2 regions of the Colwellia sp. MB02u-14 genome follow, and region 2 is predicted to be linked to the other one. Evidence: predicted binding sites of a transcription regulator. Region 2 holds the regulator's gene; the other holds the start of a gene.
What was found. The regulator MetJ, encoded in region 2, represses methionine synthesis genes. The targets are predictions, from matches to a motif close to TAGACGTCTAGACGTCTA.

Region 1: a site for MetJ is predicted at 3,009-3,026, ahead of H4J52_RS05705 (cystathionine beta-lyase). Genes of this name have one in related genera too.

What each region holds. Positions count from the first base shown of each region.
Region 1 covers NZ_JACGUX010000062.1:185,160-190,487, forward strand. Annotated here, with positions in the region: gene secD (protein translocase subunit SecD) at 1-782, shown strand, start outside; gene secF (protein translocase subunit SecF) at 779-1,699, shown strand; gene H4J52_RS05705 (cystathionine beta-lyase) at 1,788-2,978, opposite strand; gene H4J52_RS05710 (DNA polymerase domain-containing protein) at 3,099-3,647, opposite strand; partial or broken gene H4J52_RS05715 (IS3 family transposase) at 3,677-4,595, opposite strand; gene H4J52_RS05720 (hypothetical protein) at 4,991-5,251, opposite strand.
Region 2 covers NZ_JACGUX010000001.1:255,924-261,251, forward strand. Annotated here, with positions in the region: gene H4J52_RS01050 (adenylosuccinate synthase) at 1-828, shown strand, start outside; gene H4J52_RS01055 (malic enzyme-like NAD(P)-binding protein) at 1,330-2,571, shown strand; gene H4J52_RS01060 (hypothetical protein) at 2,839-3,204, shown strand; gene metJ (met regulon transcriptional regulator MetJ) at 3,205-3,537, opposite strand; gene metB (cystathionine gamma-synthase) at 3,720-4,877, shown strand; gene metL (bifunctional aspartate kinase/homoserine dehydrogenase II) at 4,918-5,328, shown strand, end outside.

The DNA.
Region 1 (5,328 bases), on a different contig from region 2:
AGATGTCGCAATTTTCTAAGCAAAATATCGGTAATACTATGGTAACGGTATTTTCTGAATTTTATCGAAATGCTGAAAATCAAATGGTCAAAAAAAGTAAAGTCATTAACGTCGCTACAATCCAACAACACCTTGGCTCTATATTTAGTATCACTAACATGTCAAGCCAACAGGCTGCACAAGAACTCTCATTATTATTGCGAGCAGGTTCGCTAACAGCGCCAGTCACTATAGTAAAACAACGCACCATTGAGGCGTCACTCGGTGAAAATAACATCAAAAAGGGTATTAAAGCCCTTAGCGTAGGTATTAGTATCACCTTGTTATTTATGGTTTTTTGGTATCGTTCTTTAGGAGTCATTGCAAATATAGCACTAACATTGAATTTGATCAGCTTACTTGGGTTGATGTCGTTACTGCCTGGTGCAGTACTGACTTTACCCGGTATTGCCGGTTTAGTGTTAACGGTTGGTATGGCTGTTGATACCAATGTTCTTATCTTTGAGCGGATAAAAGAAGAATTAAAGCGCGGCCATAAAGTGTTGTCAGCCATTGAACAAGGTTATAAAAGTGCTTTTTCAACAATTCTTGATGCCAATATTACCACCATGATCACTGGCATTATTTTGTACACTATAGGAAATGGTCCGGTTAAAGGTTTTGCACTTATTTTATGCTTAGGGATTTTAACCAGTATGTTTACGGGTGTTTTTGTTTCAAAGGTATTAACAAACATGGTTATTCGAAAAAATAAAACACAATTATTGGGAGTTAACGTATGAGTACCACGAAACTTAATAAATACTTTACTTTAAGCTACTTTCGCATTGCCAGCTTTTATTGCGCAGCAATATTTATTGTTATTGCACTTTCTGGTCTATTGAGCAAAAATTTAGCGCTTGGTTTAGATTTTACTGGCGGTTACCTTACTGAATTTTCAACGGAAAATCCCCTTAGCCAAACAAAAATGAAGACCTTACTCAGTGCTTATCTCCCTGAAAGCTTTAAATTAACCTCTGCTGAACAAGGAACACATTGGAGTGTTCAACAAGCAGATAATAACGTCAGTTTACAAGGTAAGGAATGGCTAACTGATTTTGCTGACAAAAATCAGTTAAACATCACGCCTCAAGACGCCGTTTACATAGGAAGCCAAGTCGGTGAAGAATTAATTAACCAAGGTGGATTAGCGCTATTAACCGCAATTATTGTCATCTTAATCTATTTGTCTTTTAGATTTGAGTGGCGTTTAGCCGCGGGTGCTGTTATTGCTCTTTTTCATGATGTACTTATCGTACTCGGGTTATTTGCATGGTTTGGCTTATCCTTTGATTTAACAATTTTAGCCAGTTTGTTAGCCATTATTGGCTACTCATTAAACGACTCAATTATTGTCGGTGACAAAATAAGAGAAATAATGAAATCAAATAATCATGCAAATATAGATAACGTGATCAATCAAGCCATTAAATCAACTTTAGTAAGAACGATGATCACCTCAGGAACGACATTAGCGACTATTATTGCCATATGGGGGTTTGCAGGAGAGTCTTTAGCAGGTTTTTCTATATCACTATTCACCGGCGTTTTAGTGGGTACTTTCTCTTCGATTGCAATTTCAGCAACAGTGCCACAATTACTTGGTTTAACCGCTGATTATTATCAAAAAATAGAAACAGATATTTGCCCCTTACCTTAAATAATAGTCCAGTAATTTCGGCTCGATAATCGTATCAAGACAATAACTCACAAGGGTATTTACTTAACCGTAAATACCCTTAACGACATCAGCTAGACGATGATATTTCCAACGCCGCATTTAATCTATCAAAACCTCTAGCAAGGTCGGCAATTAAGTCATCAACATCTTCTAAGCCTATATGCAAACGAATTAATGGGTACTCATAATGCCACTGAGTTGCTGTGCGTATGCGCCCGACATTAGTATTACCCAAAATCAAACTTTCAAAACCTCCCCAAGAATAGCCCATTTTAAAATGTTCCATACCATCGAGTAAGGCATTAAGTGACCGCTTATCACCACGCGTTAACACAAAAGAAAACAAACCGTTAGCGCCCGTAAAGTCGCGCTTAAAATATTCATGGCCCGGACATGATTCAAAAGCAGGATGAAGAATTACATCAACTTCATCGCGTGTTGCCAGCCAATTAGCCACTTTTAGGGCACTGGCTTGGTGTTGTTTTAAACGAACACCTAAGGTGCGAATACCACGCATCGCTAAATATAAATCGTCAGGCGACGTACATTGCCCCATTAAATAGCTATTTTCACGTAATTGTGGCCAGTACTCTTCTGTCGCCGTTGCCGTGCCTAACATCACATCTGAATGACCAACGATATATTTAGTCGCGGCTTGAATCGAAATATCAACACCGTAGTCAAAAGGTTGAAAATTGACCCCCGCAGCCCAAGTATTGTCGAGCATAACAATACAGCCATGCTGGTGAGCAACTTCAGCAATACCCGGAACATCTTGTACTTCCATAGTAATAGAGCCAGGTGATTCTAAGAAAATAAGTCGGGTGTTAACTTTGATAAGTGTGTCTATATTTTTACCCATAGTGGGATCGTAATAAGTGGTTTCTACGCCAATGTTAACCAATATCTTGTCGCAAAAATCGCGTGTTGGTTCATAGGCGGTATCAACCATTAAAATATGATCACCGGTTTTAACAAACGAAAGAATAGCATTAGTGATCGCCGCAGTACCCGATGGATAAATGGCACAACCTGCACCGCCTTCAAGATCAGTCATTGCATCTGCGAAAGCAAAAGCGGTTGAGGTGCCTCTTCGTCCGTAGAAAAGCACCTGATTGCCGCGGTTAGCGGTTGCGTGATTCATTTCTTTAACCGTATTAAAAACAACGGTTGATGCACGTTCTACCGGGGGATTAACAACGCCACGTGTCCATTTTGATTTTCGTCCAGCATTGACTATTTTGGTATCGTTGATCATGATTTTTCATCCTAAAGCATAAAATTCATTTAGCCATCTAAATAGCTAACTTAATAAAGTTACCTTATGATCTTTCCAAGCATGATGCACGATTTATTTACAATAATTACAGCGATAGACTTATTGAAATAAGTTCATTTGATCACTGGTTAGCTTTTCGAAACTGCTGCCAACAAAAGGTAAAAGAGCATCGGCAACAGTCGCTAATTGTCGGTCAATATAAAACTGGTAATCTAAGGGCGCTTTGACATAACCTTTAGCTTGCGGACCAGACGTCGTAATGAAATATTCTATCCAACCGCGTTGCTGATACTTTAACGGCTGATTGTTTATTTTATTAATGTCATCAGCTAAACGTGCAGCTTTGACATGCGGGGGCACATTTTTAACATAGTGATCTAATTGCCGGCGAATACGCTTACGATAAACCAGTAAGTGATCTAATTGCCCTGCAGAGGTTTGAGCAACAATACTGCGGACATAGTCGGCAAAAGGTTCGCCGTTAAATATTTTTAAATACAACTCTCGTTGAAAAGTTTTTGCCAATTCTGTCCAGTCGGTGCGAACACTCTCTAAACCTTTAAAAATAAGTTCATACTTGCCCTTTTTTTCTACGATCCCCGCATAACGTTTTTTAGTACCAACATCTTGCCCTCTGATTGTTGGCATTAAGAATTGGCTAAAATTATAGACTGAGTATCCCAGCAACACCCTTTTTTACTCATACTACCAATAAACCCATTTAATTTGAGCAATCGACGATATTGATGACTGGCATACTGAACGCCTTGATCTGAATGAACTATTAACCCTGCTTTAGGTTGTCGTTGCCAAATAGCCATTGTTAATGCATCACAAACAAGCTGCGCTTTCATTCTTGATCCCATGCTCCAACCCACGATTTTTCGTGAATATAAGTCAATCACCACACATAAATATAGCCAACCTTCTGATGTCCAAACGTAGGTGATATCACCTACCCACGCTTTATCTGGCGCTTCAACAGCAAAGTTTTGCTTTAACTCATTTTGATAAATGGGTTTGTTATGGTCGCTGTTCGTTGTTGCCTTGTATTTCTTTTTATAACGAACCCAAACGTTCGCTTCTTTCATGAGTTGAGCCGTTTTACGTCGACTAACCGGAAAGCTTAATGTATTGAGTACTTTTTTAATCCGCCTAGCGCCATAAGTATTGTCACTGAATTTAGCAATATCTTTGATCAACGCAATCATTTCTTGATGGGTTAGATCATCAGCGGCACTTACTTTACGCTTTTGAAAGCTATAGAGTTTATTACTTTTAACACCCAGTACGTGACACATTACTACCACAGGCCAGATCTTCTTATGTTGGGCAATGAACGAATATTTTACTTCGTTTCTTTGGCAAAGAAGACCGTCGCTTTTTTAGGATCTCACGCTCCATTTCTAAACGTTTAACTTACGCTTTTAGGTTGCGGATTTCTTCTTGCTCGGGTGTTAATTTCCCGTTACCACGAAAAGCATGACCATCCTCATTGTCAGCTTCTTTGATCCAACGACCTAGCATATTAGGATTAACACCTTAGTTTCTTGAGGCTTCTGCCTGGCTATAGTTTTGCTCAACGACTAAAGCGATAGCATCAGGTTTGAATTCTTTTGAATATTTTTACGTTTTGTCATTTTCGATCTCCAGTTAAGATTATTATCTCTTAACTAGGTAGTCGAATCCATTAGACCACGTCAAGGTACACCTAGTACATACCACTTGACCCTCAACCACTTATCTAATTCTTGTAAACTTGGTTTAATACTTTCCACTTCGCTCAACTATTAATATTCAAATATTATCAGTATAATAAATAAAATTTTACTACCTTAAACAAGTAGTTGTACCATAAGTTTATTATCAACCAACTATAGTTGGACAATTAAAATCACTTAAAATAGAGATTAAGACTGAATTCGATTCTAAAACTAAAGGATAAATATGCTTCATCTACCTTCTCTGGCTCCGTTGGTGAGGAGTCTAGATCAGGGTTGGTTTTTTCCATATATTACCCAACTAAGAACCCCATCTAACACCACTGAAAGTGCATCGGTTATTAATATACTAACCCACACACCCGATGAATTTAGTGCTTGAATATCATATTGGCTGGCATGCTCAACGTTACCCCAAGAGATAACCGACTCACCGTTACTTTCTGTTATTTGCACATTATTTGGTGCTGTTAGCCCGGAGCTAGGCACATAAGGAATAAAGGTTGTTATGTCACCTACATTTATAGGCACCCATGTTGTTTCTGCATGACTTAGTGCAGAAAAAAGCAACGTAATATAAAGAATTATAGCTGGGTTATTACGGTCAT
Region 2 (5,328 bases):
TTTGCAATTAAATTAAAAGAAATTGTTGAATACCATAATTTCTCTTTAGAACATTACTACAAAGTTGAGCCTGTTTGTTATGAAACAGTCCTTGCTGATGCCCTCGCGGTGCGTGATGTGATCCTTAAGATGGTTGCTGATATACCTGAAATGCTTGATCAAGCGCGTAAAAACGGTGAGTCAATTATGTTCGAAGGTGCTCAAGGCACTTTACTGGATATTGATCACGGTACTTACCCTTATGTAACGTCTTCAAATACTACTGCAGGTGGCGTTGCTACCGGTTGTGGTTTTGGACCTCGTCACTTAGATTATATATTAGGCATTACTAAAGCATACACAACGCGTGTTGGTTCGGGTCCTTTCCCAACAGAACTAGACGATGAAGTGGGTGAACACTTAGGCACCGTTGGCCATGAATTTGGCGCAACTACGGGTCGTGAGCGACGTTGTGGTTGGTTTGATGCCGTTGCAATGCATCGCGCGATTCAAGTTAACAGCGTAACAGGTTTCTGTTTAACTAAACTTGATGTTTTAGATGGTTTAAAAACACTTAAAATTTGTACAGGCTACAAAACTCAAGCGGGTGATATTATCACCGTGCCGCCAACGGCTGCTGAAGGTTATGAGTGTATTACACCTGTTTACGAAGAAATGCCGGGCTGGTCTGAAACAACAGTTGGAGCAACTTCTCGTGATGTTTTACCTGCTAATGCAATTGCTTACATCAAGCGTATTGAAGAATTGACAGGCGTACCGGTTGATATTATTTCAACAGGACCAGAACGTAATGAAACTATTATTTTAGTTAATCCGTTCACTGATTAACACATAATACAGCATATTTTCTAAAATAAAATTTTATTAAAACCACCTTTTAGGTGGTTTTTTTTTCATCAAAAATAAAATATATTCAAACATTGATTTGAATATAAATGCAAAAAAAATTACTAACACTACAATCATAAGTTATAAAGTTAATGAACGTTATGGTTTTAATGTTAAAATTTAGTGATAAATTCGCTATTGTGCATTGAAAAAAACAAAAATAGAAAGCTAAGTTTAGCCAGTGAATGAAGTTTATAAAATGTACATAAGTATTAGATGAATAGATTAAGCTATATAACGAATATTTAGTTTTATGATGTGCAATAGAAAAGTGCTGAGGGTATGTTTGTTGTGGCTTCTGGCACTTTTTTATATAAGAATAATGTTGGAACAACATGTAAGATTGCCATAATATATATAACTATACTGTATGTAAAAATAATAAAACTTAAAAAATAGCATAAAAAACATAATAAATTTACCTAACGCATAGGACTCATCATGACTGATTTTCGCCAACAAGCACTTGATTACCATCAATTCCCAACGCCAGGGAAAATAAGTGTCGAATTAACTACCGCTGCTGAAACTAGCCTTGATTTAGCGCTCGCATACAGCCCCGGTGTTGCTGAGCCGGTACGTGCAATTGCAGCAAACCCAGATGATGTTTACAAATATACCGGCAAAGGTAATACGGTTGCTGTTATTACTAACGGTACCGCTATTTTAGGTTTAGGTAATTTAGGTGGTATGGCTGCTAAGCCAGTGATGGAAGGTAAAGCGTTATTGTTTAAGCGATTTGCAAACATTAATTCATTCGATATCGAGGTCAAACATAAGACAGTTGAAGAATTTGTTAATACGGTGGCTAATATTGCAGATAGTTTTGGCGGCATTAACTTAGAAGATATTAAAGCGCCAGAGTGTTTTGCTATTGAAAAGGCCCTTATTGAACGTTGTAAAATACCTGTATTTCATGATGATCAACATGGTACCGCTATCGTTACTGCTGCAGGTATGATCAATGCCTTAGAAATTCAAGGTAAACATATTAAAGACGCCAATATAGTGTGTCTTGGGGCAGGTGCTGCAGCAATTGCTTGTATGGAACTCTTAATAAAATGTGGCGCTCAGCGAGAAAAAATCTACATGTTAGATACTAAAGGTGTTATTCATACTCGTCGTGACGATCTTAATGAATACAAGCGTATGTTTGCTAATAATACCGATAAACGTACGCTAGAAGATGTCATCGATGGCGCAGATGTATTTGTCGGTGTTTCTGGGCCAAATTTACTTTCTGTTGAAAATGTAAAAATGATGGCGGCGAATCCGGTGATATTTGCTTGTTCAAACCCCGATCCTGAAATTAAACCAGCATTAGCGCTTGCTGTTCGCGATGATCTTATTATTGCCACTGGACGTTCTGATTACCCTAACCAAGTTAATAATGTTTTATGTTTTCCTTTTATTTTCCGTGGAGCATTAGATGTTCGTGCTAGAAGGATTAACGATGAAATGAAAATTGCTGCTGTTAATGCCATCCGTGAATTAGCAAAAGAACCTGTTTTGCAGGAAGTGCTAGATGCTAGCGGTGAGCAAAGTTTAACTTTTGGTAAGGAATATATCATTCCTAAACCAATGGACCCGCGTTTATGTGGTCGAGTTGCACTTGCTGTTGCCCAAGCTGCGGTTGATTCTGGCGTTGCCGCATTAGCGATGCCTGAAAATTATATGGAATAATCAGCGCAAAGGAGCAATCGTGGTTTATGTGGTCGAGTTGCACTTGCCCAAGCTGTGGTTGATTCTGGCGTTGTCGCATTAGCGATGCCTGAAAATTATATGGAATAATCAGCGCAAAGGAGCAATCGTGGTTTATGTGGTCGAGTTGCACTTGCCCAAGCCGCGGTTGATTCTGGCGTTGCCGCATTAGTGATGCTTGAAAATTATATGGAATAATCAGTAAAATGTAATGCAAATAAACTAAGATGAACACGCGGGAGAGCCATAATGAAAAACGTAACAAAAGCAGTTTTACTTTCTACGCTTGTTTACCCAGGAGTTGGCCAACTAGTTTTTCAGTCCTATCGGCGTGCAATAGCGCTAATTTTAGTATTTTCAATAACGGCTTATGTGTATATTGAAGAGGTGGTCAGTAAATATCAGCCACTTATTGATAGAGTAAAATCAGGTGAAATTGGGCTAAACAGCCAAGTACTTGCAAATGAAATAGCAAAACACCCTATTACTTTTGATCCGTTCTGGGTGAGCACATTAACCTATATACTCGTAATTTGTTGGGGAGTGGGTGTTATCGATGCTTATCGTTTAGGCATAAAAAAAGACGCTAAAGCGTCTTTAAATGAGTGTAAATAATTACTGCTCGTCATCTACTTCAAATTGACTAAAGTCGGTAATCCCCTTTGCTATCAGTGCATCTCGAACACTTTTGGGGAGCATTTCAGTATTGTCTTTTGTCAAATCACCATCATCAGGAAGAGGCTGTCCAGTAAAAGCATGTAAAAAAGCTTCACATAATAATTCACTGTTTGTCGCATGGCGTAAATTATTAACTTGTCGACGTGTGCGTTCGTCAGTTAACACCTTAAGCACACGCAACGGAATTGATACGGTGATTTTTTTAACTTGCTCACTTTTTTTCCCATGTTCGGCGTATGGTTTTATATAATCGCCATTCCACTTTGCCATCTAATTACCTTGTTTAGCTAAATTATTTTTTATAGGTTCGATTTTACTGGTTGTTGGCGTTGAGTCAATAACGAATGTGTAGAAGTTTAGAAGTCTAAAGTTCTTGACCGGCAAAAGTAAAGCGTTTAGAGTTATAGACGTCCAAACATCTATTTGATTTTATTGTCCAATTGGAGCAAAAAATGACAAGCAAAAAACCAGCAACATTGGCGGTTAGAGCGGGTATTAATAGTGATAAACACCATGGTGGCGTTGTACCTGCAATTCATTTATCGAGTACTTACGCTTTAAAAGGCTTTAATGATAAGCGCCAGTTTGATTATTCTAGGACAGGAAATCCAACACGAAGTACATTTGGGCAAGCTATTGCTGATTTAGAGCATGGCGCAGTTGGTATAGTCACTAGTACCGGTATGTCTGCTGTTCATTTAATCTGTCAACTACTGACAACACAAGATACTGTTATTATCCCCCATGACTGTTATGGTGGCAGTTATCGATTATTTACCCATTTAGCAAAACGTGGCCAATTTAATGTTATCGTTGTTGACCAAAACGATGAGGAAGCCTTAGCTCAAGCACTGGCGAAAAAGCCAAGATTAGTTCTGGTTGAATCACCGAGTAACCCATTATTACGTTTGGTTGATATAGAAAAGGTCACTCAGGCGAGTCATAATGTAGGAGCTTTAGTTGCGGTAGATAATACTTTTCTTTCACCTCTTTTGCAGCAGCCGTTATTATTAGGCGCGGATATTGTTTTTCATTCAACAACTAAATATATTAACGGTCATAGTGATGTGGTTGGTGGTGTATTAGTAACAAAAGACCAGGAGCTTGGTGTAGAACTTGCGTGGTGGGCAAATTGTATTGGTATTACGGGCTCACCATTTGACAGCTATCTTGCATTACGCGGCTTAAAAACATTGCCTATTCGCATGAAACAACATCAAGAGAATGCAAATGTTGTGGCAAAATACCTAAAAAATCACTCAGCAATTAATGCCGTGTATTTTCCTGGTTTGAAAGATCATCCAGGACATGAAATTGCTAAGCGGCAACAAAAAGATTTTGGCGCTATGATGAGTTTTGAAATAAAAGGCGGTGTTGAAGCGGTTAAAGTGTTGTTTGATAAGTTAGCACTCTTTACCTTGGCACAATCGTTAGGTGGCGTCGAAAGTTTAATCAGTCATCCATCAACGATGACTCACGCAGGTATGGAGATTGAAGCACAAATTGCTGCAGGTATCACGCAATCCTTAGTCAGAATTTCTGTAGGTATTGAAGATATTACTGATATTATCAGTGATTTGGAACAAGCTTTACTTGCGAGCCAAATTTAAGTTTTTAGGCTATTTTTAGTAGAATAATTAATGAGTGAAAATGACACAGTCAAATACAGTAGAACCGTTATCATCCGGGAATAACCAACTTGCCAAACATGCTATACATGCACATAAATTTGGTGGTAGCAGCTTGGCAACCACACAATGTATTGAGCGTGTGGTTGCTATTATTCGCAAAAATTGTCAGTTAGATGATTTAGTCGTTGTCTCTGCTAATGGTAATACGACGGATGACTTATTCAATATTTATGAACTCGCTGTTGAAAATAGTCAGGATCTTTTAGTTGCCATTGAGGCATTAAAACAGTCACAAAGTGTATTAATTAGTGAACTATTAAATAAGAGTAGAGCCGCATGCTTAATTGAGATTTTGTCTGATGATATAGATCAATTAACCGTTTGGTTAACAGAGCAACCGCGTCAACATCATGCTGATATGCTGGCCTAT